Regions from separate parts of the Streptococcus pseudopneumoniae IS7493 genome, predicted to be linked through region 3. Evidence: predicted binding sites of a transcription regulator. Region 3 holds the regulator's gene; each other region holds the start of a gene.
The links. Region 3 encodes CtsR, which represses protease genes until heat stress. Its sites were predicted from a motif close to TTGGTCAAAAAAGGTCAAANA; they were not measured.
Positions count from the first base shown of each region.

Region 1: a site for CtsR is predicted at 3,784-3,804, ahead of SPPN_RS02310 (ATP-dependent Clp protease ATP-binding subunit). Genes of this name have one in related genera too.
Region 2: a site for CtsR is predicted at 3,723-3,743, ahead of SPPN_RS04105 (ATP-dependent Clp protease ATP-binding subunit). Genes of this name have one in related genera too.

Region 1 covers NC_015875.1:397,665-407,848, reverse strand. Annotated here, with positions in the region: gene SPPN_RS02320 (DUF1846 domain-containing protein) at 1-758, shown strand, start outside; gene SPPN_RS02315 (S-ribosylhomocysteine lyase) at 853-1,335, shown strand; gene SPPN_RS02310 (ATP-dependent Clp protease ATP-binding subunit) at 1,629-3,734, opposite strand; gene SPPN_RS02305 (hypothetical protein) at 3,991-4,197, opposite strand; gene mraY (phospho-N-acetylmuramoyl-pentapeptide-transferase) at 4,334-5,314, opposite strand; gene pbp2x (penicillin-binding protein PBP2X) at 5,316-7,568, opposite strand; gene ftsL (cell division protein FtsL) at 7,572-7,889, opposite strand; gene rsmH (16S rRNA (cytosine(1402)-N(4))-methyltransferase RsmH) at 7,901-8,851, opposite strand; partial or broken gene SPPN_RS11700 (IS30 family transposase) at 8,902-9,778, opposite strand; partial or broken gene SPPN_RS14390 (transposase) at 9,857-9,976, shown strand.
Region 2 covers NC_015875.1:791,104-801,287, reverse strand. Annotated here, with positions in the region: gene SPPN_RS04130 (NAD(P)H-hydrate dehydratase) at 1-562, opposite strand, end outside; gene SPPN_RS04125 (bifunctional methylenetetrahydrofolate dehydrogenase/methenyltetrahydrofolate cyclohydrolase) at 703-1,560, opposite strand; gene SPPN_RS04120 (amino acid ABC transporter ATP-binding protein) at 1,714-2,448, opposite strand; gene SPPN_RS04115 (amino acid ABC transporter permease) at 2,448-3,131, opposite strand; gene SPPN_RS04110 (DUF1797 family protein) at 3,322-3,552, shown strand; gene SPPN_RS04105 (ATP-dependent Clp protease ATP-binding subunit) at 3,782-6,040, shown strand; gene SPPN_RS04100 (NUDIX hydrolase) at 6,169-6,621, shown strand; gene SPPN_RS13830 (hypothetical protein) at 6,618-6,764, opposite strand; gene SPPN_RS04090 (DUF1827 family protein) at 6,832-7,131, shown strand; partial or broken gene SPPN_RS13150 (transposase) at 7,318-7,533, opposite strand; gene SPPN_RS04085 (S8 family serine peptidase) at 7,789-10,184, opposite strand, start outside.
Region 3 covers NC_015875.1:2,142,989-2,153,172, reverse strand. Annotated here, with positions in the region: gene SPPN_RS11130 (Veg family protein) at 1-163, shown strand, start outside; gene cbpD (choline binding-anchored murein hydrolase CbpD) at 252-1,370, shown strand; gene SPPN_RS11120 (thiamine-binding protein) at 2,192-2,482, shown strand; gene SPPN_RS11115 (ABC transporter permease) at 2,445-3,203, shown strand; gene SPPN_RS11110 (ABC transporter substrate-binding protein) at 3,241-4,248, shown strand; gene SPPN_RS11105 (ABC transporter ATP-binding protein) at 4,248-4,976, shown strand; gene SPPN_RS11100 (CtsR family transcriptional regulator) at 5,095-5,553, shown strand; gene SPPN_RS11095 (ATP-dependent Clp protease ATP-binding subunit) at 5,555-7,987, shown strand; gene SPPN_RS11090 (AAA family ATPase) at 8,248-9,306, shown strand; gene pnuC (nicotinamide riboside transporter PnuC) at 9,316-10,095, shown strand; gene SPPN_RS11080 (NUDIX domain-containing protein) at 10,097-10,184, shown strand, end outside.

The DNA of each region.
Region 1 (10,184 bases), 450 kb from region 3:
AAACCTATGGAGAAACCACTGTCAACTACAACCGTGATATCGAAATCTTCCCAGTGCTCAAGCGCATGTTGGAACGTATTCTCGGAAAATCACCATACGCTTCACCGACAGATATGGGTGTCAACATGGTTGGTTTCGCTATTACAGATGACGAGGCTGCTGTCGAAGCTTCTAAACAAGAAATCATCCGCCGTTACTATCAAACAGTTCTTGACTTCAAAGCTGAAAAAGTTGGCGAAGCTGCCGTCAAGAAAATTGAGTTGCTCATGAACGACCTCGGTATCACACCTGCAGACCGTAAGGTTGCTGTCGTTGCGCGCCAAAAAGCAGAAGAAACTGGTGGACCAGCCCTAGCCTTTGAATTGCCAAATGGGGAAATCGTCACTGGTAAGAACTCAGAACTCTTTGGCCCTACAGCCGCTGCCTTGATCAACGCCATCAAAAAATCAGCTGACATCGCTAAAGAAGTAAAACTAATCGAGCCTGAAGTTGTTAAGCCAATCCAAGGTCTTAAAATCGATCATCTCGGTAGCCACAATCCACGCCTTCATTCAAATGAAATCCTGATTGCACTTGCTATCACAGCTACAGAAAATCCTGATGCTGCCCGCGCTATGGAAGAACTCGGCAACCTCAAAGGAAGCGAAGCCCACTCAACCATCATCTTGACTGATGAAGACAAGAATGTCCTTCGTAAACTGGGTATCAACGTAACCTTTGACCCATACTACCAATACGACCGCTTATATCGTAAGTAAAGATTTCAACCTCTCCATCCTCGGAGAGGTTTTCTCTCTGTCTCAGGAGCAACCTTTATGATATAATGAGAGAAGAAAACTGAAAGGATTTACCATGTCAAAAGAAGTTATTGTCGAAAGTTTTGAACTTGACCACACCATTGTCAAAGCACCCTATGTTCGCTTGATTGGGGAAGAAACAGGGCCAAAGGGAGATGTCATCTCCAATTATGATATTCGTTTAGTGCAACCCAATGAAGACTCGATCCCTACTGCCGGCCTTCACACTATCGAGCACCTCTTAGCCAAACTCATCCGTACCCGCATTGACGGCATGATTGACTGTTCACCATTTGGTTGCCGCACAGGCTTCCACATGATTATGTGGGGACGTCACGCCAGTGCTAAAATCGCAGCTGTTATCAAGGATTCGCTCAAGGAAATCGCTGAAACTACTACTTGGGAAGATGTCCCAGGGACAACCATCGAATCTTGCGGAAACTACAAGGACCACAGCCTCTTCTCTGCTAAAGAATGGGCAAAACTCATCTTGGAACAAGGGATTTCAGATGATGCCTTTGAACGTCATGTGATTTAAAATCGAGTAGGGGATAATCTCTAGCCCCTCTCACACCACCGCACGTGCCGTTCGGCATACGGCGGTTCAACTAACTTTTAACGCATGTCGTTCAAGGTAATAATCCAAACACGAAACCAGTCCACGTTTTTCCAGGACTGGTTTTGATATAGCACGTTTAAGTACCGACTTCTGAGCTACTATAGTAGACTGAAACTAGAATAGTACACCTCTACTACACGACATGCCCGTCGTACCTCAAAAGGAACCAGTTTTTCAGCTGGCTCCTTCTTTTTTATGCTCAAAATTCTGTCTTAGGCTTTTTCACGAATGACCAAAACACCATCTTCCATGTCAGCTTCTAGGTGTTTAGCATCAAGGTTATCCAAGTGGAAGTCTGTGACTTTGTCACGGATTTGTTGTTCAACCACACGACGGAGTGGACGAACACCCATGACTTCATCGTAGCCTTCCTCAGTCATGTATTCTTTAGCAGCTTCGCTCACTGCCAAGTCAATGTCTTTCTTAGAAAGCGTCTTGTTAACTTCAACCAACATAAGGTCTACAATCTTAGAAAGATCTTCTTTGCTCAAGTGTGAGAATTCGATGACAGCATTGAAACGGTTAAGGAATTCTGGACGGAAGTAAGGTTTCAAACGATCCATCAATTCTGGTTTATCAGCATCTTCTGTCAAGTTAGCTTCGTAACCAAATCCTGCGTTTGAAGTTGCGATAATCACCGTATTCTTGAAGTTGACAGTGTTACCTTGACCATCTGTCAAACGACCATCATCCAAAACTTGAAGGAGAAGGGTGATGACTTGAGGGTCAGCCTTTTCAATTTCGTCGAGAAGGACGATTGAGTATGGATTGCGACGGACGCGTTCTGTCAAGGTATTGTTGTTGTCATCGTAACCAACATAACCTGCAGTTGTACCAATCAATTTAGATACGGCTGTGCGGTCGCTGTATTCTGACATGTCCAAACGGATGATAGCATCTTTCGTTCCAAACATATCTAGCGCCAATTGTTTAGCAAGTTCAGTCTTACCAACCCCAGTTGGACCTACAAAGAGGAAGCTACCGATTGGGCGATTGCCTTCATCAAAACCAGCACGGTTACGACGGATAGCTTTTGCTACTGCTACAACGGCCTTATCTTGACCAATAACTTTCGTCTGCAAACGATGACCCATATCTTTCAAACGTTCGATGTCCGTAGCCCCCATTTGAGATACTGGAATACCGGTCATTCGTTCTACAGATTCAGCCACATCGTTGACACTTGCAGTCACTTTCATATCTTCTGTGTGGTTTTCGATTTTCTTTTCCAATTCTGCGATGCGTGTTTTATAGTTTAGAGCTGCTTCAAAATCTTCTGACTCAACAGCTTTTTCTTGCTTGTCTTTTTCTACCTCAATTTCACGTTCAACAGCATGCACATCTGTTACAGGATGCTGAGCTGCCAAGTGAGCCGCCGTTACATCGACCAGGTCGATAGCCTTATCTGGCAAGCTACGTTGAGGAATATACTGAACAGAATAATCTACTGCTGCTTTCAAAACTTCATCTGGCAAGATGACATTATGGTGTTGTTGATAGAGGTCACGAATTCCTTGAAGAATTTTATATGTATCCTCTGCTGAAGGAGCATTGACCTTGACTTCGTTGAAACGACGAGCAAGAGCTGCATTCTTCAAGATGGTGTTACGGTATTCATCTTGAGTCGTTGCCCCAATCACTGTCAATTCTCCACGAGAGAGAGCTGGCTTGAGAATATCCGCAAGCCCCTTAGAACCACTGTCACCTCCAGTAGAACCAGCACCGAGGATTTGGTGAATTTCATCAAAGAAGAGAATGATATTTCCCGCTTCTTTTACTTCATTGACTAAGTTTTGAACGTTTTCTTCAAAGCTACCACGGTATTGAGTACCAGCCTCAAGACCAGAGATATCAATGGAAATAATTTCCTTATTCTTAATAGCAGCTGGAACATCGCCGTTCACAATTGCTTGAGCAAGACCTTCGACAACAGCTGTCTTACCAACACCTGCATCTCCGACCAGAACAGGATTGTTCTTGGTACGACGTGAGAGGATCTCAGATGTTTCTTGAATTTCCTTGTTTCGTCCGATAACAGGATCCAACTTGCCCTCACGCGCTTCTGCAGTCAAGTTTCGACCCAGTTTAGCAAGGACACCATCTTGTTTTATACCTGAAGCCTGTTGTTGCATTTGTCCATCAGCTTCTACATTCCCTTGCAATTGACCGGTTGCACGATAGTGAGCAAATTCTTCAGGTGTCACTTCACGTCCATTAATCAAGTAGCGACGGTTTTCAGAACTATATCCTCGCATACCACCCATCAATTGGTTAAACAAATCATCCATGTTGTTAAAATTATTAAAATTGTTGTTCATATTCTTTACCTCATTTTGTTTACTTAGTTGTTAATACTGATATTGACTATCTTTGACCTTTGTTTTAAAAAATTTAGACTAGCTAAATCGCTACTCTAGGTACTATTTCTGGTTTTTCTTTTTCAAGCAGGAGTAGACTATCTTTACTTCTGAAGATTTCTAGATTAAACATAGACCCCACCTCTTTCTATTTTACTTTAAATAAGTGTTCTAGTAAGGCTTTCATTTACCTTACGTTCATAATATACTACATTAGTCAGAAAAGGTCAAGGGATTTGACTTTAATTGACCAATATTTTTTATACTCTTCGAAAATCTCTTCAAACCACACCAGCTTCGCCTTATCTACAACCTCGAAACCGTGTTTTGAGCTGACTTCGTCAGTCTTATCCACAACCTCTAAGCTGTGCTTTGAGCATCCTGCGGTTAGTTTCCTAGTTTGCTCTTGATTTTCATTGAGCATAAGTGTTCTAGTAAGGCTTTCATTTACCTTACGTTCATAATATACTACATTAGTCAGAAAAGGTCAAGAGCTTTGACTTTGACTGACCAATATTTTTTAAAAAGCAAAAACACCCTGAAACATCAGGGTGCTATTCTTATATCAAATACAAAATTGCTAGGGTCAAAAGACTTGCTAGAAGCCCCACTCCCCAAAAGAAGAAGTCAACCTTCCACTCGCTCCAAGGATTTCCTTTACCAGAAAATCCTCCAAGTTCAAAATGGTGATGCACAGGCGTCATACGGAAAATACGTTTACCACCTGTCAGTTTGAAATAGCTGACTTGCATCATGACCGAAGTTGTTTCAAAGACATACACAATTCCGATAATCAAGAGAGTCCATTCTTGGTGGAGAGCCATTGAAATAGCTGCCAGCATTCCACCAAGAGCTAAACTTCCCACATCTCCCATAAAGACCTTAGCAGGCTTATGGTTAAAGACAAAGAAACCAAGCAAACCACCAATCATGGCCAGAATCACTAGTAGGATATCCATCTGACCTTGCACATAGGCAATAACTCCATAGGCAGACAAACTAATCACAACGGAAATACTAGCTAAACCGTCAATGCCGTCTGTCAAGTTTACTGCGTTTGAAAAACCGACTAGCCAGAAAAGAGCGAAGATAATATAGAAAATCCCTAAATGCACTTGGTAGCCAAAGACAGAGAGCATATCGCCCCCACGCTCATAAAAAAGGTAGAAAATGACGCCACCTAGCAGCTGAAGAGCCAATTTCTGTTTGGGATTAAGGCCCTCATTGATTTTACGGAAGACCTTGAGGAAGTCATCTAAAAAACCAACCAAACCATACAAGACCAAAATAAACAAAACCATACCAACATTATTGGTCAATTGTTTTGAAAAAAGAGCGACGAGGAAACTCACCACAACTGCAGCAATGAGGAAAACAAGCCCCCCCATTGTAGGAGTCCCAGCTTTTGCCTGGTGCTGTTTGACATCCTCATGCATCTGCTGGCCTGTAATTTGCGCCTTTCTATAAAATTGGATAAAGGCCGGAATTCCTACTAAAGTTAGTAAAAATGTCACAATTCCAGCACTAATAGAAATAAACATATTAGTCTCCTAAAGTTAATTTAATTTTTTTAATGTTTTTGATAGCTGTATTAGTCCGAACATCCTGCTTCTGAACAACGGAACCTGAACCTTCAAATTCCAGTTCAATATCCAACCATTTAGCAAAGGTCTCGGCAGTCTCTTTTTTCCAGCCATACATGTCTGGAATTTCTTCTACCTTATCCGATAAAAGGAGAACTTGTTGGTTTGGTGCAAGATTGGTCCCTTCTTCTACAGAAGTCTCTTTAATCTTTGTTCCAGTACCTACAACGATTGGTTGCACAATATTTCGGCGTAAGGCTTCCGCCAACTCACCAGGTGAAATATCCTTGATGCTAGGCATTGCATAAGAAGATTCTGTCGTAACTTTATCTAAATTTTTGGCTGGAGATTGAAGATTGAGAGATTCTTTCATAGCTGAAGCCCGCTCCAAGATTGGGGTGGCAAATTCTCCCAACTGGATACCTGAATAATGCTCAGGCTGTTGAACCGTTACATACAAGATAAAATCAGGATTTTCAGCAGGATTCATAGTCACAGCTGAGAAAATATAATTGGTAGAACCAACCAAGTATCCTCCATTTTTCTCATCAGCGATTTGAGCCGTACCGGATTTAACTGCTACATTTTGTCCAGGAACTGTTATAATTGGCTTTCCTGTGTAGTGATTATACATAGTTCCATATAGAGGGTCCGTCCCAACTAAGATCATGTGATTTCGAGTTGTGCTTGCTGCCTCTTTGGAAACAGGATTTCCTACTATTTCTTTTTGTGACTTACGTACAGACTGATTGTTAGTATCATAAATAGCACTTATAAATTTTGGCTCCAGCATAACTCCATCATTAGCAATAGCTGTAAAGGCACGAAGCATTTGTGTTTGTGTCACTGAAATTCCTTGCCCAAATGAGCTTTGAGCAATACTAACAATATTATCAGCTGGAAGTTGACCAGCGTATTCATCTGTCAAGCCAAAGCGAGTTGGAACCCCAAATTTAAAGCGTTTTAGATAATCCAACCAAGTAGCATCTCCCATTTTTTGTTCAAGTAGACTCATTCCAACATTACTGGAGTGAGCGAAACCTTGTAAGAAAGTCATCATCCCACCAGTAGTCAAACCCTCATTAACATCCCAATCTCGAGTCGTCGCATCCGCTATTTTGAATTCACTGCTATTGAAGTATTCTCCACTTGGGAAGGTATTATTATCAATAGAAGAAGCTAACGTCATAACCTTCATGGCTGATCCTGGTTCATAGTTACTTTGATAAAGAATATCACGCCAAACAAAGTCCTCAGTGATTCCTTCTTTAGTATCTGCATTAAAGGTAGGTCGTTGGGTGGTAGCGAGGATTTCACCGGTCTTTGCACTGACCAAGGTCGCGGTCATATACTTACCTTTTACTTTTTCTAGAAAGGCATCCATCTGAGTTTCCATAAAGGACTGGAGGGTGCTGGAAATAGTCGTATAAACATCCTTGCCATCTACCGTCTGTTGGGAAACTTGTTCTGTTCCAGGTACAATATTACCCAGACGATCCTTTTCATAGGTAATAATACCATCTTTCCCTGCAAGAATACTGTTCAAGGAACTCTCCATCCCAGAGGTTCCCAGCAAGCTCTTGCTGCCATCTTCATTTTCATGGAGCTGAGCTAGTCCGATAAAACTAGAAGCAAATTGTCCGTTTGGGTAACTACGATTGGGACTGGTTGTAAAATCAATCCCCTTGACCTCTGCAGTTTCCAACTCTTTTTTGATAGCCATCATATTGGCATAGGTAATCCCATTGCCCTTCGAACCAAAGGAAACTTGCTTGAGATTAGGTTGCGAGAGTTGCTCTCTTACATAGGATTCTTCCATGTCCAGATACTTATGAAAGACCTCTGCCACCTTGTTAAATTGTGTTTTTTCTACGTAGAGAATCTTACCCGTTGCTGACTTATAGTTCTCATCAATGACCGCATAGACATTATAAGATGTCGCATCCTCAGCAATCGGGACTCCATTTCGGTCATAAATAGTCCCACGTTTGGCAGGAACTGTACGGGTGGTTTGATGAACCTTCTTAGCTTCCTTCGCTAAATCTGTTCCAAAGCGAGTGCCCGTCCCAATAATGACTGCAAAATTGACTAAAAAAACGGCAAAAACAAAGACAGATAATAAACTCAGACTTTTTCCAACTCTGCGTCTGTTTTCAGCCGGCGATTTCCGATTTTTCGTCGCATAACGGATTACTCTTTTTGTCCACTTCATATCTTACTCCGCTATTCGAATATTTTCATTGTTTAATTGCAAATCGTGTGAATTGGCAATTTCTTTCAAACGTTCTGCACGTAATAGTTCATTGACCTCTTGCTTGGCATCGTCCAATTCGGTCTTCTTTTCCTCTATCTGCGCATTGATTTTTGTCAAATCATTCTGCACTTGCAAGAGCTTGGTCTGCATAAAAATAATACTAATGGCTACAATAAGAGTGGTTACAGCAATGGAAAAGTAAAAAGCTTTTTCCACACGCGAAAACCGTTTAAGTTGCATCTGTAGTATTTGACCTGTTTTTTCCATTCTTTCTGCCATCTTTTTTCCTCTTACTTGTGAATTTTTCTGGCCACGCGCAACTTGGCTGAGTGCGAGCGGTTATTGGCTTCTAATTCTTCTGCACTTGGCAAGATTGGCTTACGGGACACCAATTCCATCTTAGGTTTGAGATCATCTGGGATGAAAGGCAAACCTTTGGGAACTTCCACTGTTGAAGCTTCCTTGAACAATTGCTTGGTCAAGCGGTCTTCTAGCGAATGGAAGGTAATCACTGAGATTCTACCATCTAGAGCCAACATCTCCATAGCCTGCTGAATGGACTCATCTGCCGCTCCCAGTTCATCATTGACTTCAATTCGAATAGCCTGGAAAATCTGCTTGGCAGGATGGCCCTTCTTCTTGAGCTCCTTGGCAGGTTTGGCCGACTTGATAATTTCTGCCAATTCAGTCGTAGTCTCGATTGGCTTAACTTCACGTGCTTGTTCAATCTTACGCGCAATCTGTTTAGAGAATTTGTCCTCTCCATACTTGAAGAAAATACGAACCAAGTCATGATAGTCATAGTGGTTCACCACTTCATAGGCTGTCAGGCTAGCATCCTGATTCATCCGCATGTCCAGTGGCGCATCCTTTTTATAAGAAAAACCACGCTCACGCTGGTCCAATTGAGGACTAGACACTCCCAAGTCATAACAAATTCCATCAATTTCCTGAACACCAGCTTCGCGCAAACGTGCCTGTAAATGACGGAAGTTATCCTTGATAAAGGTCACCATTCCCTTCTCAATGTAAGGTGCCAAGCGTTTTTGCGCATTGTCAATGGCATTCTGGTCCTGGTCAAAGGCATAGAGATGGCCTTTTTCACTTAATTTACTTAATAAATACTCGCTATGGCCTGCTCCACCCAAAGTCGCATCAACGTAGATACCGTCGGGCTTTACGTCAAGCATATCAATCGTTTCGTGGAGTAAGACCGTTACATGATGAAATTCTTTTGTCATATCTTATCTATTTTACCACAAATCCGACCAGCTTGCACTAGTCAGACAAATCAGACAAGGAGGCCAAATTTCAAGTTCAAGTTAGCCATGAAGAAGTCTTCTCTGGGTGATTTGTAGTTCAAGCATTTTTTAGGATAGTTATTAATCCAATTTTAGATGAATGCGACTTCTTTGGGAGTCGTTTTCTTAGTTCCCTTAGGTAACCATCTCCGAATGAGCCTGTTGTGATTCTCATTAGTTCCCCTTTCCCAAGAGGCGTAGGGGTGCGCATAATAGATATGTTCCTCAGAAAATACATCAGACAAGCGGTTAAATTCTGTACCATTATCTGCCGTGATGGAAAGAATTTGATGTTGTTTTAAGATGAGTTTTAAAGCCTGATTGACCGCCTCAGCACTTTTATTTGGAATCAATCGGATAATTTGATGCCTAGTCCTTCGATCAGTTAAGACCAGTAAACAATAATTTTTCACCCTTGTAAGCAGAACCGTATCAATCTCATAATGCCCATTCTCCAATCGCAGATTGATAGATTCAGGACGCTGTTCGATAGATTGACCAGGGGGTTTAAAATTGGTGCTAGCTTGTTTCTTAAGCGCTTTTCCTTTCAGGCGAAAATTTTTGGTTATGATAGTGGAGAATCTTTTCCTTTAGTTCCTTGGTCAATCTTGATTTCTTGACCGAGCGCTTGCGATTATTTTCATAAGACTGTTGAGCATAGTCGGCAGAATAAACCTCTTTAAAGCGCCCTTTTCCAAGACATTGTCGGACTGTCCCACGCTTGACTTCATTGTGAATGGTTTGAGGAGCTTTTCCAAGTAAAGAGGCGATTTCTCTATTTGATCTCCCTTCCTTTTTTCATCGTTCGATTAAGCGACGGCTATCGATTGTCAAATGTTTGGCTTTTGTAGTATAATGGTTTTGCATCTCTGTGCCTTTCTTGTGTTTGTGATTGAACAACAAGTATAACACAGAGGTGTTTTCTTATGCCTAGAAGAGCTTTCATTGATTGAACCCTATTTCTCCAAACACCGCACCTATAAATGGCCGAAACGAGTACTTGTTAATGAGACTTTGTACGTCACTAAAACAGGTTGTCAATGGCGCATGCTCCCTCACGACTTTCCTCTTTACTTAACGGTATGGAGTTTCTTTCGTCGTTCTATGACGACAGGTTGGTTCCAGGTCAATGGCAGATGGTACTACGCGCTTATAGCTCAGGTGCCTTGGCAGTGAATACGACTGTAAATGGCTATTCTGTCAACTATAATGGCGAATGGGTTCAATAATGAAAGAAGCGATTGTGAATGGAAACAATCGCTTTTTTTGTGAA
Region 2 (10,184 bases), 840 kb from region 3:
TCTCCACCAAAATTGTTCCTTGAGGAAATGAAGTCAGGGCACTAGCTGTTGCATCTTCCTTTTGCTTTTCAATAGCAATACCAGACAGCTTTTCCCATTCTTTTTGGTGGGGAGTTAGGATAAGCTGGTTAGACGGAAACGACAAACTTGTCCTAGCAAGAATGGTCAGGGCACCACCATCTACAATCAAAATCTGATTCTGTTTTAAGCTAGCAAAGACCTGTTTGACTAGATCTTCTCCAAAAGCATCGTCTCCTAAACCAGGTCCCAGCAAGACAACTTCTGCCTTCTCCAACTGCTCTTTTAACAATTGCTTGTCTTGAAGAGAAAATGCCATAGCCTCAGGTAAATGGCTGTGCAGAGCTGGAATATTTTCCCTGTCCGTTCCAACGGTCACCAATCCTGCACCACTCTTAACAGCAGCTAGTGCAGCCATAATGATAGCACCTCCATAAGGATAAGTGCCACCAAGCAGCAGCAGACGACCATGGTCTCCTTTATGACTTGTACGAGAACGTTCAATAATAACTTTTTCTAGTAAAGTTTGATCAATCACTTTCATCGTTTTTTCCTCTCGCTTTTATTATACAACAAAAAGGAGGCGCAGACCTCCTTTTGTAATCTTATATCTAAAATTTAATACTCATTTCTGCCATTTCAGATATAGCTATAGAAAATACACTCTCTTCAGCGATTTTTCTCTTATTTTCTATCCAATGTCCGAAGTGCTGCCTGATAAGTTTGCTCCATTAGCATGGTAATGGTCATAGGGCCTACACCTCCAGGAACTGGTGTGATGTGGCTAGCAAGTGGGGCAACTGCCTCATAGTCAACATCTCCACAGAGCTTCCCATTTTCATCGCGGTTCATACCGACATCAATGACAACCGCACCTGGTTTGACAAAGTCAGCAGTCACAAACTTGGCACGACCAATTGCGACCACAAGAATATCTGCTTTTGCAGCCACCTTGGCAAGATTATGGGTGCGTGAGTGGGTCAAGGTCACTGTTGCATTTTTGGCCAAAAGAAGCTGGGCCATGGGTTTTCCAACGATATTAGAACGACCGATGACGACCGCATTTTTACCTTCCAATTCAATCCCATATTCATGAAACATTTCCATAATTCCTGCAGGTGTCGAAGGAATCATAACTGGATGTCCAGACCAAAGACGTCCCATGTTTAGGGGATGGAAACCATCCACATCCTTTTCTGGGTCAATGGCCAACAAAACCGCCTCTTCATCAATGTGTTTTGGTAATGGCAACTGGACCAAAATCCCATGCCAAGCTGGATCTTGATTGTATTTGGCAATCAAGTCTAACAATTCCTCTTGAGTAATGGTATCTGGAACTCGCACTACTTCGCTACGGAAACCAGCCGCAAGAGCTGACCTCTCCTTGTTGCGAACGTAGACTTGGCTGGCAGGATTATCTCCCACCAAAATCACTACCAAACCAGGCACTAGACCTGTTTCTTCTTTTAGTTTTGCAGTCTTTTCAGCCAACTGTCCTTGTAATTTAGCTGCTAAAGCCTTCCCATCAATAATCTGTGTCATATCACTTCTCTTTTCTTTCAAATATCTTCCATTATACCAAAAACTGCCAGCACCCTCTAACACTTCTTTCCTAGGCTATCCTATAGTTTCAAACTATAAGAAAAAGCTCTGGTTGAGCTTTTCACTAATCTTGTCTTGAAATTTTAAAATAGATTATAAAACCTTACTCAAGAAATCTTTAGTCCGTTGTTCTTGGGTTTGTTCAAAAATCTGTTCTGGTGTTCCATCCTCAACAACCACACCGTCTGCCATAAAGATGACACGGTCTGCCACCTCACGGGCAAATCCCATTTCATGTGTTACGATAACCATGGTCATTCCTGATTTGGCTAGATCTTGCATAACAGCCAATACCTCACCTACCATTTCAGGATCCAAGGCTGAAGTTGGCTCGTCAAAGAGCAAAACATCTGGTTCCATGGCCAAACCACGTGCTATGGCAATCCGTTGTTGCTGTCCACCTGACAAACTCTGTGGATAAGCAGTTGCCTTATCTGGTAAACCAACTTTTTCCAAAAGTTCCTGAGCTCTCTTCTCAGCAACTGCCTTGCTTTCACCTTTGGTCCTGATAGGTGACAAGGTGATATTTTCCATCACAGTCATATTAGGAAAGAGATTGAATTGTTGGAAAACCATCCCCATCTTCTCACGCATGGCAAACAGGTCATTCTTCTTGTCCGTAATATCGACTCCCTCAAAGATAACCTTTCCTTTAGTTGCTTCTTCCAACAAATTCATAGAGCGAAGCAAGGTAGATTTCCCGCTCCCTGAAGGACCGATGATAACGACAACTTCTCCTCTTTTAATCTCGAGGTTGATGCCCTTCAATACTTCATTCTTTCCAAATGATTTATGTAAATTTTCAATTTTTATCAAGGTTTCTGTCATTATTTCTTATCTCCTTGTCCCATACGTTTTTCAAAAGCTTTCAAGGCTACGGTCAAAATAGAAGTCATAATCAAGTAATAAAAGGCTGCAAATAAAAGTGGTGTTAAAGGTAGATAGGTTGTTGTAGAAACTGTTGTAGCTCCGTTCCACAACTCCATGACACCGATAGCTGATAAGAGGGAGCTATCCTTGATAATGGTAATAAATTCGTTCCCCAATGCTGGCAAAATATTTTTGATTGCTTGTGGCAAAATCACATAGCGCATCGCATTTTTAGGACGAATCCCTAGCGAATAAGCCGCCTCTAGCTGACCTTTTGGAACTGCATTGATTCCAGCACGAACAGTCTCAGAAACATAAGCACCACTGTTCATAGAGATAATCAAAATCCCTGGAATCAGACGAGAAAGATCAACACCTAAAATTCCAACCTGAATAGTCGGAGCATTGATATGCATAAGAGCAAAGGCAATCATAATCTGAACCATCATCGGTGTCCCACGGAAAATCCAAACGTACAAGTTGGCCAGCCAAACAAGCGGTTTAAACTTTGAACGTTGCCCAAAAGCCAAGACAACCCCCAAAATGGTTCCCAAAAAGACAACACAGATAGAAATGAGAACCGTCACAACAGCCCCATAGTTAAAATAAGGTAAATACTTAGGTAAAAAAGAAAAATTCATAGTCACACTGCTTTCTAAAATAGAATACTGTATGATTATAACGTATATTGAATTAAAATTCAAATCTTTTATCCAATTTATTTAAAAATCTTTAAACTAGCAGAATTAGCGAGAAATTTTAGTTTTTTTCTAGTCAAGTTGGCCTCCTTTATGGTAAAATAGTAACGATAAGAAATGAAGGAGAATCAAAATGGAATCACATTTGGTTAGAATCATCAACCGCCTTGAAGCAATGGCAAACGATGGCGGAAATTTAAAACGTAATTTTGAACGTGAAGGAGTTGTTGTTGCAGAAGTTGCGTACAGCCACGACGAAGAAAACGGCTCAATCTTTACCCTTCGTGACGTAGAAGCTCGCGAAACGTATACGTTTGATAGCATTGACTTAATTGCAATGGAGATTTACGAACTTCTCTACTAATCTAAAACAAGCTGGGATTGTCCCTGCATGTCTAACCAAAATCCTTTTTGTCTCACAAATAGGATTTTTTTATAGTCCAAATTCACAAAAATTTTCATTGTAACAACTTTTCAAAGCTGCAATCTTTTTACTTGCTTTACACCCCAATCCTGTTATAATGAGAGTATAGGAATTTGACTATTTTTGACCTTTAAACAGATCAGGATAAAGAAAGAAATGAGGTAGATGTATGCTTTGTCAAAACTGTAAAATCAACGACTCAACAATTCATCTTTACACCAATCTCAATGGAAAACAAAAACAAATTGACCTCTGTCAAAACTGCTACAAGATTATCAAAACAGATCCTAACAATAGCCTCTTCAAAGGTATGACGGATCTGAACAATCGTGACTTCGATCCCTTTGGTGATTTCTTCAATGATCTAAACAATTTCAGACCTTCTAGCAATACTCCTCCTATTCCCCCAACCCAATCAGGTGGAGGTTACGGTGGAAACGGCGGTTATGGTTCCCAAAATCGTGGATCTACTCAAACTCCGCCACCTAGCCAAGAAAAAGGCCTGCTGGAAGAATTTGGTATTAATGTAACTGAAATTGCCCGTCGTGGAGACATTGACCCCGTTATTGGGCGCGACGATGAGATTATCCGTGTCATCGAGATTCTCAATCGTAGAACCAAGAATAATCCTGTCCTTATCGGTGAACCTGGTGTCGGAAAAACGGCCGTTGTCGAAGGTCTAGCTCAGAAAATTGTCGATGGCGATGTGCCACATAAACTCCAAGGTAAACAAGTCATCCGTCTGGATGTGGTTAGCTTAGTTCAAGGAACGGGGATTCGAGGACAATTTGAAGAACGCATGCAAAAACTCATGGAAGAAATTCGCAAACGTGAAGACATCATCCTCTTTATCGATGAAATCCATGAAATTGTTGGTGCTGGTTCTGCGAGTGATGGTAATATGGACGCAGGAAATATCCTCAAGCCAGCCCTTGCTCGTGGAGAACTGCAACTGGTCGGCGCTACTACCCTCAATGAATACCGTATCATTGAAAAGGATGCTGCCCTCGAGCGTCGTATGCAGCCTGTCAAGGTTGATGAACCAACCGTGGAAGAAACAATCACTATCCTCAAAGGGATTCAAAAGAAATACGAAGACTACCACCACGTTCAATATACCGATGCTTCGATTGAAGCAGCTGCAACTCTTTCCAATCGTTACATCCAAGATCGCTTCTTACCTGACAAGGCCATTGACCTCCTAGATGAAGCTGGTTCTAAGATGAATTTGACCTTGAATTTTGTAGACCCTAAAGTCATTGATCAGCGCTTGATTGAGGCTGAAAATCTCAAGTCTCAAGCTACACGAGAAGAAGATTTTGAAAAAGCCGCCTACTTCCGTGACCAGATTGCCAAATATAAGGAAATGCAAAAGAAAAAGGTCACAGACCAGGATACTCCAATCATCAGTGAACAAACCATTGAGCATATTATTGAGCAGAAAACCAACATCCCTGTTGGTGATTTAAAAGAGAAAGAACAATCTCAACTCATCCATCTAGCCGAAGATCTCAAGTCTCATATTATTGGCCAAGATGATGCAGTCGATAAGATTGCTAAGGCTATTCGCCGTAATCGTGTCGGTCTTGGTACGCCTAACCGTCCAATTGGAAGCTTCCTCTTTGTCGGACCAACTGGGGTCGGTAAGACAGAACTTTCCAAACAATTAGCTATCGAACTCTTTGGTTCTGCTGATAGTATGATTCGCTTTGATATGAGTGAATACATGGAAAAACACAGTGTGGCTAAGTTGGTCGGCGCTCCTCCAGGTTATGTTGGCTATGATGAGGCTGGTCAATTAACTGAAAAAGTTCGCCGCAATCCATATTCTCTCATCCTTCTCGATGAAGTGGAAAAAGCTCACCCAGATGTTATGCACATGTTTCTACAAGTCTTGGACGATGGTCGTTTGACAGATGGGCAAGGACGGACCGTTAGCTTCAAGGATGCCATCATTATCATGACCTCAAATGCAGGTACAGGTAAGTCTGAAGCCAACGTTGGATTTGGGGCTACTAGAGAAGGACGTACCAACTCTGTTCTCGGTGAACTCGGCAACTTCTTTAGCCCAGAGTTTATGAACCGTTTTGATGGCATTATCGAATTTAAGGCTCTCAGCAAGGATAATCTCCTTCAGATTGTCGAGCTCATGCTAGCAGATGTTAACAAGCGCCTCTCTAGCAACAACATTCATTTGGATGTAACTGACAAGGTCAAGGAAAAGCTGGTTGACCTAGGTTATGATCCAAAAATGGGAGCACGCCCACTTCGTCGGACTATTCAAGACTATATTGAGGACGCAATCACTGACTACTACCTTGAAAATCCAAGCGAAAAAGACCTCAAAGCAGTTCTGACTAGCAAGGGAAACATTCAAATTAAGTCTGCCAAAAAAGTTGAAGTAAAAACTTATGAAAAAGAAGTATAAATCCTATAGAAAAGGAGTAGAAAATGAAAATTTTCTGCTCTTTTTACTAAAATAACTATAAGTTCTTGACAGCTCTGCCTTTGTCCATTATGATAATAATAAAGATACTAGATAATGAGGAAAATGCAATGGCAAACCCAACTTTCGGAGAAAAAAAAGCAAATACAGACTATGTTGCACGCTATGGAGTGTATGCAGTTATCCCTGACGCTAAACAAAAACAAATTGTTCTTGTTCAAGCACCTAATGGCGCTTGGTTCCTACCAGGTGGCGAAATTGAAGTAGGTGAAAATCATCAGGAAGCCCTAAAGCGTGAATTGATTGAAGAGCTTGGTTTCACAGCTGAAATTGGTACCTATTATGGACAGGCTGATGAATACTTCTACTCTCGTCATCGTGATACCTACTACTACAATCCTGCCCACCTCTATGAAGCGACTTCTTTCAAAGAAGTGCAAAATCCACTAGAAGACTTTAATCATATTGCCTGGTTCCCTATTGACGAGGCTATCCAAAATCTTAAACGTGGTAGCCATAAATGGGCCATCCAATCTTGGAAAAAACAGCATAAGATTGACTAATACTCTTCGAGAATCTCTTCAAACCACGTCAGCGTCGCCTGACCGTAGATATGGTCACTGACTTCGTCAGTCTTATCTACAACCTCAAAACTGTGTTTTGAGCAACCTGCGGCTAGCTTCCTAGTTCGCTCTTTGATTTTCATTGAGTATAAATCAAGCGACTTTATTCAAAAAGTGCTATAATAGAATTAGAAAATCGGAGGAAATATTATGAAGCTTATCAATACGACAAACTCACACTCGCAACTTGTAAAAAATCAGCTAGAAAGTACCGATGCAACCCTTGTTGAGGTTTATTCTGCAGGGAATACAGATGTTATTTTTACCCAAGCGCCGCTTCACTATGAAATCCTCATCTCAAACAAACACCGTGCTATTCGTGAGCCTGAAATCGAAACCATTCAAGAATTTTTCTTGAAACGTAAAATTAATAAGGACTCTATTGATGAAGCCAATATCAAGACACTCTACTCAGAGAAATTAATTGGAATTTCAATCCCAATCCAGTGAGGAAATTGAGTAAAAACTCTACTTGAGCGAAAGTCCAATAAGTCTTCCCACAATAAAACGCATAGTATTGAGGTACACTCGCTATTATGCGTTTTTATATAGTAGATTGAAACTATAATAGTACACCTCTACTTCTAAAACATTGTTAGAAATCGGTTTGACTGTCCTGATCGATTTGTCCTATTCTTATTTCATTTTATAGTCATTTAGTTTTAAAAAGCATTCCAAACATTCAAAAATAGTTGGAACTTCCCTTAATAAATCCGTCACTTTCTTTTTCAAGATAGCCCATGCTTGCTCAATAGGATTCAAATCTGGTGAATAAGGTGGTAGAGGTAAGAAAAAGTGTTTATCTTGGATGCAGAGTTCATCCAAAATGTTCTTGGTATGAAAACTAGCATTGCCCGGAATCTAATGCTCGCTGTTTAAAATCTGTACTATATGCCATAGCTTTATTATAACATGCTTGTTTGAAACTAAGCAACTATACTATAATTTGAATCCTTTTGCTCACGATACTACTATAGAAATCAAGCATGAGTAAAACCAGTGGAACTTACCCTGACACGGAATTCCACTGGTTTTTATGATTTTTCTCAGACTAACTTCCAATTCTACTAGCGGTGGAACTTACTTTGGGAATTTAGCTTGTATTCTCTACTCACTTTTTGAAAAAGTTACAAGTCCAATAACTGACAACAAGAGAGAAATTCCAGAAATACTTAGCATAATAGAAATCATGTTATTCTCACCAGTGGCTGGTAACTGTTTTCCTTCTTTGATGACTGTAGCTAAAAGCACTTGTTGATCACTTCCAGCTAGTGTTTTATTCTCATGCTTAGCTTCTATATTGGAATGATGTATTGTAATTGATGTAGCTTTCTCAATTTTATCATTGCTAATTGAAGGCTTAATAGTTGAGACTTGTCTATTTTGACTTACTAATTTAACAGGTTGCACTTGAGAAACTGGCTTGATCGTTACAACTGGTTTAGCTGGAATAACTGGATTAACTGGTGCAACTGCTTTAGTTGGATCAACCGGCTTAACTGGTACAACTGGTTTGGTTGGAATCTCTACTTTATTAGCCTTAAGTTTTACAACCGTTTCTTTTAGAGCTTTGATTACTTCATTAATTTCTTCTTGACTAGCTTCTGCATTTTCCAAAAGTAGCTTAGCTTTGTTGAAAATAAGATGATATGCATCTTTCTCCTCTTTGCTAGCTGTCAAAAATCTTGGATCTTTTTCTTGGAACTTCACTTCATCCTCGATAACATTCTTTAGGCTCATAAAATCTGTTTCTTTCCCATTCAGCTGGTCTTGAGCTTGCAAGAAAGTGGTCAACAGACGGTCAATTTCATCTTGAGTTATCAAATCTTTTGTAATTAATAATGCCAAGAGTTTAAATTCACGATCATATTGACCTTTGCGTTCTTGATCAGAATTTATATATTTACCTTTTTTAACTGTCTCAGCATATGCTTTAATGGCATTCTTCAATGATGTGATATCAGATTCCTTACCATCCAATGTTTGCATAGCAGACTCTAAAGCCTTAACAATTTGGTCAATTTTATCTTGGTTAAGTTTACTTCCCAATGCTAGTTGCGCATCTTTGACACTTTGCTCAAACATCTCTTTTAAATTCTGTTTTGTATTATAATATCTTGGAGTTTTAACTACTTCCATTTGTTTATTTAAAGCTGCAATCAGAGCTAACTTAGAAACAACTGAAAGTGACAAAACATTATTTTTACCAAACAGAACTTTAAATGGTTGAAGATTATCAAGTAATTCATAACCGTTTGACAGATTTACAAGAACTTTATATTCACCAGTAACCACTTTCTTACCATAAGAATGTTTACCATATGTTTCAGCTGGCAAGACTTGACTCTGACCGTCTTCACCTACTAAAGTAATCATTGTAGTTCCAGGAACAGCTTGATTAAAGCCAACCGTTACTGGGGCATATTTCATTTTGTTAGCCAAGAAGGTAATAGTTTGAAAACTATTTTCTTTCGTTAAATCAAATTCCTTAGATAGAGCACTCACAAATTTCAACTCTGTACGATCATAGCTAAAAATTTCTGCAACATAATGCCCAAATTTCAAGAAATTAGTATCTTTTGACTTATCAACGGTTACATATTGACCTTCGCTATTTTTAATGCGATAAACATAAGTTGTATCAATCTCATCATTGGTTTTATTGTTTAGTATAGCAATTTTTACACGACCACTATTTTCTTCACCTACAAGATCTTTGAGAGATATAAAATCTACATTTCCCGCAAAGTCTTCCACATAATAGAAGATTTTCGATTTATCAATGTTCTTAGGAAGTGTATAACTACCATCTTCATTTTGTTTGATAATCTGATACTGTTCGATTTCTGAATCTGCCGCCTCTCTATTTTCAGAAGGACGAATATAAAAGACTTTTTCTAGAAGAATTCCGCCATTTCCGACATCCTGAGGTTTACGAGCTATAAATTGTTCTTGATTTTTTTGAGAACGAATATATCCCGAAGTAATCAGAGGTTTTTGTGTATCGATTTGAATTTTAAATATTGTGTATTGTTCTTCAGCTCCAGGGACATCTGGCTTATAACTAATAACATAGTCATAAATTCCATCAGAGACTCGATTTCCATTAGAATCCTGTCCTCCCCAAGCTGTTTTATCTACAATGTAACTTCTTGGATTTCTAGTATCGCCATCAAAATAATTTTTCACAAGGTCTGTTGGACGACTTTGCCAAATAGGCTGACTGTGTGTTGTATCCGAAGAATCATAAACAGTTGCACGAAGATTTACCAAGTTTCTATAGACAAGAGTTTTAAATTGAACAGAATCTTTATTACCATCATCGTTCGGCGAGATAGCAAGGCGAACATTACCCTTTTCATCTAATTGAAGATGGTATTTTCCTTCATCATCTTGTTTCACTCCGAGTACAGTCACTCGATTTCCTTGACGCTCTGCTTTTAAAACATTTACATCATTTTCAGAACTTGTTAAATAAGTTACATCGTCTGAAGGTGAAATTC
Region 3 (10,184 bases):
GCGCCAAAAAAATAGATTGGGTAAGTTAATTGAAGTTTATCCATCCCTATTTATTGTGGAATTTGGGAACGTTGAAGGAGATAAACAAGCTAATGTTTACGTTGAATCCTTTACCTACTCAGATATCCTTACAGAAAAGAATTTGATTCATTATCTGGACTAAAGTGAGAAATTTTCTCACTTTTTCTTTTTTCTCCGAATAGTTTAAGTGAAGGCAATCTTCGATTTATATTATTTTTCAAGGAGGAAGAATGAAAATTTTACCGTTTATAGCAAGAGGGACAAGTTATTACTTGAAGATGTCAGTTAAAAAGCTTGTTTCTTTTTTAGTAGTAGGATTGATGCTAGCAGCGGGTGATAGTGTCTATGCCTACTCTGGAGGGAATGGATCGATTGCGCGTGGAGATGATTATCCTGCTTATTATAAAAATGGGAGCCAGGAGATTGATCAGTGGCGCATGTATTCTCGTCAGTGTACTTCTTTCGCAGCCTTTCGTTTGAGTAATGTCAATGGTTTTGAGATTCCAAGGGCTTATGGAAATGCGAATGAATGGGGGCATCGTGCTCGTCGTGAAGGCTATCGTGTAGATAATACACCGACGATTGGCTCCATTGCTTGGTCTACTGCAGGAACTTATGGGCATGTTGCCTGGGTGTCAAATGTAATGGGAGATCAGATTGAGATCGAGGAATATAACTATGGTTATACAGAAGCCTATAATAAACGAAGTATAAAAGCAAATACGATGACAGGATTTATTCATTTTAAAGATTTGGCTGGTGGCAGTGTTGGGACTAGTCAATCCTTAGCTTCAACAGGGGGCACACATTATTTTAAGACTAAGTCAGCTATCAAAAATCAACCTCTAGCTAGCGCAACTGTGATTGATTACTATTATCCTGGGGAGAAGGTTCATTATGATCAAATTCTCGAAAAAGATGGCTACAAGTGGTTGAGTTATACGGCTTATAACGGAAGTCGTCGCTATATACAGCTAGAGGGAGTGACTTCTTCACAAAATTATCAGAATCAATCAGGAAATAGCTCTAGCTATAGATCCAATAGTAGTCCAACTGTCGGTTGGAAGAAAATAAATGGTAGTTGGTATCATTTCAAATCAAATGGTTCTAAATCAACAGGCTGGCTGAAAGACGGTTCTAGCTGGTATTATTTGAAATTATCTGGTGAAATGCAGACAGGATGGTTAAAGGAAAATGGCTCGTGGTATTATCTGGATAGTTCAGGGGCAATGAAAACAGGCTGGTATCAAGTTTCTGGTAAGTGGTATTATTCTTACTCTTCAGGTGCCCTAGCTGTTAATACGACGGTGGATGGCTACAGAGTAAACAGTGATGGAGAACGAGTGTAGAAAATTGGAGTAGGAAATTTTTCCTGCTCTTTTCTGGTACGACGGGCATGTCGTGCATCTGAGGTGTAAGTCCTCGGTGGGCACCTGCTACCGGTGAACCCAATAGCGATTCCCAAGCCTGACTATCGTGAGGTAGCGGATTAAAACGGTCTGGGGATAGACCGTTTTAAGTCTGACACTGGAAATAAGAATCGTCAGAGGAAGGGATAGCGAAATCGTGGCTCTACGAACAGGAAGGTGATAGTAAGGCGTATATAGCGGATAAGGGGGCCAGAAACTCTAAAGTCCAAAAAGGTAGTCGTAACCCATATGCGTAAATCACGAGAGTAATTGAATTCGGACTAAGGTTTGTGTGAAAAAGATAAATCTTTCTAGAGTCTAAAGACTCTGCGTCAGATTTCCTATTTTCACTCTAACCTTTTAACGTCCTCATGTCTAGTCTAAACGAGGAAAGATGTAGGACTTATCCCGTGAGCTCTGTCGCTAGAAAGAGAAAACGACAGATCGAAGTAATCCTACTTTACTTGTGTCTGTAAAACGAACGGTCTGATAGAACTGGACTCTGTCACGTATTGACTAGATGAAGGTTCACCAATATAAGATAAAGCAATTTCCTTGACATTTTTCTTATTTTGCGCTATCATATATACATATAATATATGGGAGTCTGTGTACAGTCTGAGAGGAAGTGTTAAACTTCGACCGCACCTGATCTGGGTAATGCCAGCGGAGGGAACGATACTTAGTCTGATTTTGCACCTTTTCCATATATGGTAAAGGTTTTTCTTTTTGTCAAAGGAAAACGAGAAGAGGAGGTTTTTATGAAAGCAAGCATCGCCTTGCAAGTTTTACCCCTAGCACAGGGGATTGATCGGATAGCTGTTATTGATCAGGTCATTGCTTATCTGCAAGCTCAAGAAGTGACCATGGTGGTGACACCATTTGAAACGGTCTTGGAAGGGGAGTTTGATGAGCTTATGCGCATTCTAAAAGAAGCGCTGGAAGTGGCAGGGCAGGAGGCAGATAATGTCTTTGCCAATGTCAAAATAAATGTAGGAGAGATTTTAAGTATTGATGAGAAGCTTGAAAAGTATGCTGAGACGACACATTAGTCTATTGGGTTTTCTGGGAGTCTTGTCAATCTGGCAGTTAGCAGGTTTTCTTAAACTTCTCCCCAAGTTTATCCTGCCGACACCTCTTGAAATCCTCCAGTCTTTTGTGCGTGATAGAGAATTTCTCTGGCACCATAGCTGGGCGACTTTGAGAGTGGCTTTACTGGGGCTGATTTTGGGAGTCTTGATTGCCTGTCTCATGGCTGTGCTCATGGATAGTTTGACTTGGCTCAATGACCTGATTTACCCTATGATGGTGGTTGTTCAGACTATCCCGACCATTGCCATAGCCCCTATTCTGGTCTTGTGGCTAGGTTATGGGATTCTGCCCAAGATTGTCTTGATTATCTTAACGACAACCTTTCCCATCATCGTCAGCATTTTGGACGGTTTTAGGCATTGCGATAAGGATATGCTGACCTTGTTTAGTCTGATGCGGGCCAAGCCTTGGCAAATCCTGTGGCATTTTAAAATTCCAGTCAGCCTGCCTTACTTTTATGCAGGTCTGAGGGTCAGTGTCTCCTACGCCTTTATCACAACAGTGGTATCTGAGTGGTTGGGAGGCTTTGAAGGACTAGGTGTCTACATGATTCAGTCCAAGAAACTGTTTCAGTATGATACCATGTTTGCTATTATTATTCTGGTATCGATTATCAGTCTTCTCGGTATGAAGCTGGTTGATGTCAGTGAAAAATATGTTATTAAATGGAAACGTTCGTAGAATAAGAATGTTTCAAAAAAGAAAAGAGGAAATCAAAATGAAGAAAACATGGAAAGTGTTTTTAACTGTTTTAACAGCTCTTGTAGCTGTCGTGCTTGTAGCTTGTGGTCAAGGAACTGCTTCTAAGGATAACAAAGAGGCAGAACTCAAGAAGATCGACTTTATCCTAGACTGGACACCAAATACTAACCACACAGGGCTATATGTTGCCAAGGAAAAAGGTTATTTCAAAGAAGCTGGAGTGGATGTTGATTTGAAATTGCCACCAGAAGAAAGCTCATCTGACTTGGTTATCAATGGTAAGGCACCATTTGCAGTGTATTTCCAAGACTACATGGCTAAAAAATTGGAAAAAGGAGCAGGAATCACTGCCGTTGCAGCTATTGTTGAACACAATACATCAGGAATCATCTCACGTAAATCTGACAATGTAAGCAGTCCAAAAGACTTAGTTGGTAAGAAATACGGGACTTGGAATGACCCAACTGAACTTACTATGTTGAAAACATTGGTAGAATCACAAGGTGGGGACTTTGAGAAGGTAGAAAAAGTACCAAATAACGACTCAAACTCTATCACACCTATTGCCAATGGTGTCTTTGACACTGCTTGGATTTACTACGGTTGGGATGGTATACTTGCTAAATCTCAAGGTGTAGATGCTAACTTCATGTATTTGAAAGACTATGTCAAGGAGTTTGACTACTATTCACCAGTTATCATCGCAAACAACGACTATCTGAAAGATAACAAAGAAGAAGCTCGTAAAGTCATCCAAGCCATCAAAAAAGGTTACCAATATGCCATGGAACATCCAGAAGAAGCTGCAGATATTCTCATCAAGAATGCACCTGAACTCAAGGAAAAACGTGACTTTGTCATCGAATCTCAAAAATACTTGTCAAAAGAATACGCAAGCGACAAGGAAAAATGGGGTCAATTTGACGCAGCTCGCTGGAATGCTTTCTACAAATGGGATAAAGAAAATGGTATCCTTAAAGAAGACTTGACAGACAAAGGCTTCACCAACGAATTTGTGAAATAATGACAGAAATTAGACTAGAGCACGTCAGTTATGCCTATGGTCAGGAGAGGATTTTAGAGGATATCAACCTACAGGTGACTTCAGGCGAAGTGGTTTCCATCCTAGGCCCAAGTGGTGTTGGAAAGACCACTCTCTTTAATCTAATCGCTGGGATTTTAGAAGTTCAGTCAGGGAGAATTGTCCTTGATGGTGAAGAAAATCCCCAGGGGCGCGTGAGTTATATGTTGCAAAAGGATCTGCTCTTGGAGCACAAGACGGTGCTTGGAAATATCATTCTGCCCCTCTTGATTCAAAAGGTGGATAAGGCAGAAGCTATTTCCCGAGCGGATAAAATTCTTGCAACCTTCCAGCTGACAGCTGTAAGAGATAAATACCCTCATGAACTTAGCGGTGGGATGCGCCAGCGTGTAGCCTTACTCCGGACCTACCTTTTTGGGCACAAGCTCTTTCTCTTAGATGAGGCCTTTAGCGCCTTGGATGAGATGACCAAGATGGAACTACACGCTTGGTACCTTGAGATTCACAAACAGTTGCAGCTAACAACCCTGATCATCACGCATAGTATTGAGGAGGCCCTCAATCTCAGCGACCGCATCTATATCTTGAAAAATCGCCCTGGGCAGATTGTTTCAGAAATTAAACTAGATTGGTCTGAAGATGAGGACAAGGAAGTCCAAAAGATTGCCTACAAACGTCAAATCTTGGCAGAATTAGGCTTAGATAAGTAGAAAAATAGGGAGTTGGTGAAGATTATCCTTTACCAGCGCCCTTTTTCTTTTAAAAATGAGAAAATTTCGGTATAATAGTCAAACAAGGTCAAGGTTTAAAGAGAGAGGTGGGTTTGTAATGAGATTTAAAAATACATCGGATCATATTGAGGCCTACATCAAGGCGATTTTAGATCAATCTGGTATTGTGGAGTTGCAACGGAGTCAGTTGGCAGATACCTTTCAGGTTGTTCCTAGTCAGATTAACTACGTGATCAAGACACGCTTTACGGAAAGTAGAGGCTACTTGGTTGAAAGTAAGCGTGGTGGTGGAGGCTACATTCGTATAGGACGGATTGAGTTTTCTAGTCATCATGAAATGCTCCGGGAGCTGCTTTACTCGATTGGTGAGCGAGTCAGTCAAGAAATTTATGAGGATATTCTCCAGCTTTTGGTTGAGCAGGAATTGATGACCAAGCAGGAGATGAATTTGCTAGAATCAGTAGCTTTGGATCGCGTTTTAGGAGAAGAAGCTCCAGTTGTTCGAGCAAACATGCTACGTCAGATCATACAAGAGGTAGATAGAAAAGGGAAGTAAGATGAACTATTCAAAAGCATTGAATGAATGTATCGAAAGTGCCTACATGGTTGCTGGACATTTTGGAGCTCGTTATCTAGAGTCTTGGCACTTGTTGATTGCCATGTCTAATCACAGTTATAGTGTAGCAGGGGCAACTTTAAATGATTATCCGTATGAGATGGACCGTTTAGAAGAGGTGGCTTTGGAACTGACTGAAACGGACTATAGCCAGGATGAAACTTTTACGGAATTGCCGTTCTCCCGTCGTTTGCAGATTCTTTTTGACGAAGCAGAGTATGTAGCTTCAGTGGTCCATGCTAAGGTGCTAGGGACAGAGCACGTCCTCTATGCGATTTTGCATGATGGCAATGCCTTGGCGACTCGTATTTTGGAGAGGGCTGGTTTTTCTTATGAAGACAAGAAAGATCAGGTCAAGATTGCTGCTCTTCGTCGAAATTTAGAAGAACGGGCAGGTTGGACTCGTGAAGACCTCAAGGCTTTACGTCAACGCCATCGTACTGTGGCTGACAAACAAAATTCTATGGCCAATATGATGGGCATGCCGCAGACTCCGAGTGGTGGTCTCGAGGACTATACGCATGATTTGACAGAGCAAGCGCGTTCTGGCAAGTTAGAACCAGTCATCGGTCGGGATAAGGAAATCTCGCGTATGATTCAAATCTTGAGCCGTAAGACTAAGAACAACCCTGTCTTGGTCGGGGATGCTGGTGTCGGGAAAACAGCTCTGGCGCTTGGTCTTGCCCAGCGTATTGCTAGTGGTGATGTACCTGCGGAAATGGCTAAGATGCGCGTGTTGGAGCTTGATTTGATGAATGTCGTTGCAGGTACACGTTTCCGTGGTGACTTTGAAGAGCGTATGAATAATATCATCAAGGATATTGAGGAAGATGGCCAAGTAATTCTCTTTATCGATGAACTCCACACTATCATGGGTTCTGGTAGCGGGATTGACTCGACTCTGGATGCGGCCAATATTTTGAAGCCAGCCTTGGCGCGTGGAACTTTGAGAACGGTTGGTGCCACCACTCAGGAAGAATACCAAAAACACATCGAAAAAGATGCGGCCCTTTCTCGTCGATTCGCTAAAGTGACGATTGAAGAGCCAAGTGTGGCAGACAGCATGGCCATTTTGCAAGGCTTGAAGGCGACTTATGAGAAACATCACCGTGTGCAAATCACAGATGAAGCGGTCGAAACAGCCGTTAAGATGGCCCATCGTTACTTGACTAGTCGCCATTTGCCAGACTCTGCTATAGACCTCTTAGATGAAGCAGCAGCAACAGTGCAAAATAAGGCTAAGCATGTAAAAGTAGACGATTCAGGCTTGAGTCCAGCTGACAAGGCCTTGATGGATGGCAAGTGGAAACAGGCAGCTCAGCTAATCGCAAAAGAAGAGCAAGTGCCTGTCTATAAAGACTTGGTAACAGAGTCTGATATTTTGACTACCTTGAGTCGATTGTCAGGTATCCCAGTCCAAAAACTGACTCAGACTGACGCTAAGAAATACCTGAACTTGGAAGCTGAACTACACAAGCGTGTCATCGGTCAAGATCAAGCAGTTTCAAGCGTTAGCCGTGCTATTCGCCGCAATCAGTCAGGGATTCGCAGTCACAAGCGTCCGATTGGTTCTTTTATGTTCCTAGGACCCACAGGTGTCGGGAAGACCGAATTGGCCAAGGCTTTGGCAGAAGTTCTCTTTGATGACGAATCAGCCCTTATCCGCTTTGATATGAGTGAGTATATGGAGAAATTTGCAGCCAGCCGTCTCAATGGAGCTCCTCCGGGTTATGTGGGTTATGAAGAAGGTGGGGAGTTGACCGAGAAGGTTCGCAACAAACCCTATTCCGTTCTCCTTTTTGACGAGGTAGAGAAGGCCCACCCAGATATCTTTAATGTGCTCTTGCAGGTCTTGGATGATGGTGTCTTGACCGATAGCAAGGGCCGCAAGGTTGACTTTTCAAATACCATTATCATCATGACGTCAAACCTTGGTGCGACAGCCCTTCGGGATGACAAGACCGTCGGTTTTGGAGCTAAGGATATTCGTTTTGACCAGGAAAATATGGAAAAACGCATGTTTGAAGAGCTGAAAAAGGCTTATAGACCTGAGTTTATCAACCGTATTGATGAAAAGGTGGTCTTCCATAGCCTGTCTAGTGACCATATGCAGGAAGTGGTGAAGATTATGGTCAAACCTTTAGTGGCAAGTTTGGCTGAAAAAGGCATTGACTTGAAATTACAAGCTTCCGCACTGAAATTGTTGGCAAATCAAGGATATGACCCAGAGATGGGAGCTCGTCCACTTCGCAGAACCCTGCAAACAGAAGTGGAAGACAAGTTGGCAGAACTTCTTCTTAAGGGAGATTTGGTGGCAGGCAGCACACTTAAGATTGGTGTCAAAGCAGGCCAGTTAAAATTTGATATTGCATAAAAATGGAGAATCAGGAGTAATCTTGATTCTCTTTTGCCAAATTTCAAGTTCAAGTTAGTCATGTACTAGCTATCAGCTAGTTGAACCATCTAATTTTTAGGAGGGTTGGATGGCTAACTTCATTATAGAACTTTCACTTGGTTCTCTTTTTCGCAATGTTTTTATAAAAATGATAAAAACTATTGACAAAACAAAAATATAGTTTATAATAAAAACATAGATAATGAAAATATCAAAAACTATAAAAAGACAATGCGTTTATGAAAAAGAAAACAGCAGTGATATTTGGGACATTTGCTCCGCTTCATCAGGGTCATATCGATCTGATCCAGCGAGCCAAGCGGCAGTGTGACCAGGTCTGGGTTGTCGTTTCAGGCTATGGGGGAGATAGAGGGGAGCAGGTAGGTTTAACGCTTCAAAAAAGATTTCGATATATCCGAGAGTCCTTTGGTGATGACGAGTTGACCTCGGTTTGTAAGTTAGATGAGACCAATCTTCCCCGTTACCCTATGGGTTGGCAGGAGTGGTTGGACAAAATGTTAGCGGAGATTTCTTATGATGAAACCCAACAAGAACTGATCTTCTTTGTGGGAGAAGCAGACTATCAGCAAGAATTATCAAATCGTGGCTTTGAGACTGTCTTGCAAGAAGGAAAGTTTGGTATCTCAGAGACTATGATTCGAGAAAACCCAAGCAAATATTGGAAATATATTGCTCAACCCTTCCGACGTCAGTTTACAAAGAAAGTGTTGATTATGGGAAGTGCTAGCAATGGGAAGACCACTCTGGCAAAGGATTTGGCTAGGTATTACGATGCACCAGTCAGCTTGGAATATGCACGTGAGTACCAGATCAAAAACAATGTCCGCGACGATGAATTGACTCCAAAGGATTACTATTATCTCCTGTTGTGGCAGTATGACCAGACCTCTAAGTTAATTGACAGTAATGCCAATAGGGGACTGGTGATAGCAGACACCAACTCCTTAGTAACCAAGGGCTACTATGATTATTACATGGAGTCAGAGGATCAAGGGGACTTATCGGGAGAGACTTTTGATAATCTCTTTGCCTCGATCTTGGCTAAGGAAAAATGGGACTTGATTTTCTTTGTGCAACCTATTGGCTCCTATGTCAATGACGGATTTAGAGATATGACTATGGCAGAAGACCATATTCGTCATAGTTTTTCCCAGCATTTGGACCAGACGAGAGAGCGATATTTAGCAAACATTCCACTAGTTTATCTAGCTGAGGATTATCTAGGAAATTATGAAGCAGCAAAAGTGACTATTGATGCCATTTACCAAGCAGATTAGGAGAAACATATGAAAAAACTAACTGAAAAAATCACACAATTTATCGAAAACTTTAAAAATGTTCATGCAGAAGCTCGCAAAATCGGTTTTGCAGGAATCATGCACTTGCTCTGGAAAGATCTCTTTGTCGGTCGTAGCCTCTTCCAGTGGTTGTATCTCATCGCCTTGTCAAGTGTTCCCTTTATCTTGGAATTCACTCAAAATATAGATAGTCATGATTGGTTAAGCTTGTTTGCATCTTGGACTGGGATTGTCTGTGTTATCTTGGTAGCAGAAGGTCGTGCAAGCAATTATCTCTTTGGGGCTATTAACTCTGCTATCTATTTGATTTTGGCCATGGATGCGACTTTTTATGGCGAAGTCTTGACGACCGTTTACTTCTTTGTCATGCAGCCGATTGGCCTCTATGCTTGGCTGTCCAACCGTATTAATGACCAAGGAAAAGCAGAAGAATCTCATTTTGAAGCTAAGAAATTATCTATTTTTGATTGGCTCAAGTACTTGGCCTTGACTGCTATCATTTGGATTGGTATGGGCTTGGCTTATCAAAGTATCCATAGTGCTCGCCCTTTCCGTGATAGTGTTACCGATGCGACCAATGGTGTCGGTCAGCTCTTGATGACCCGTCTCTATCGTGAGCAATGGATTTTCTGGATTGCAACCAATCTCTTTAGTATTTATCTCTGGTGGGGTGAAAATATCCACATCCAAGGGATGTACTGGGTTTACACTCTCAATAGTCTAGTAGGTTGGTACCAATGGACCAAGGCAGTTCGTAAGGAGGCATAAAATGACGGACACGATGATTCCAGCAGGGATGGAAAAAGAATATTTTGAAATTCATGCTAGTCAGGAAGAATTTTTAGACTGGTACCACA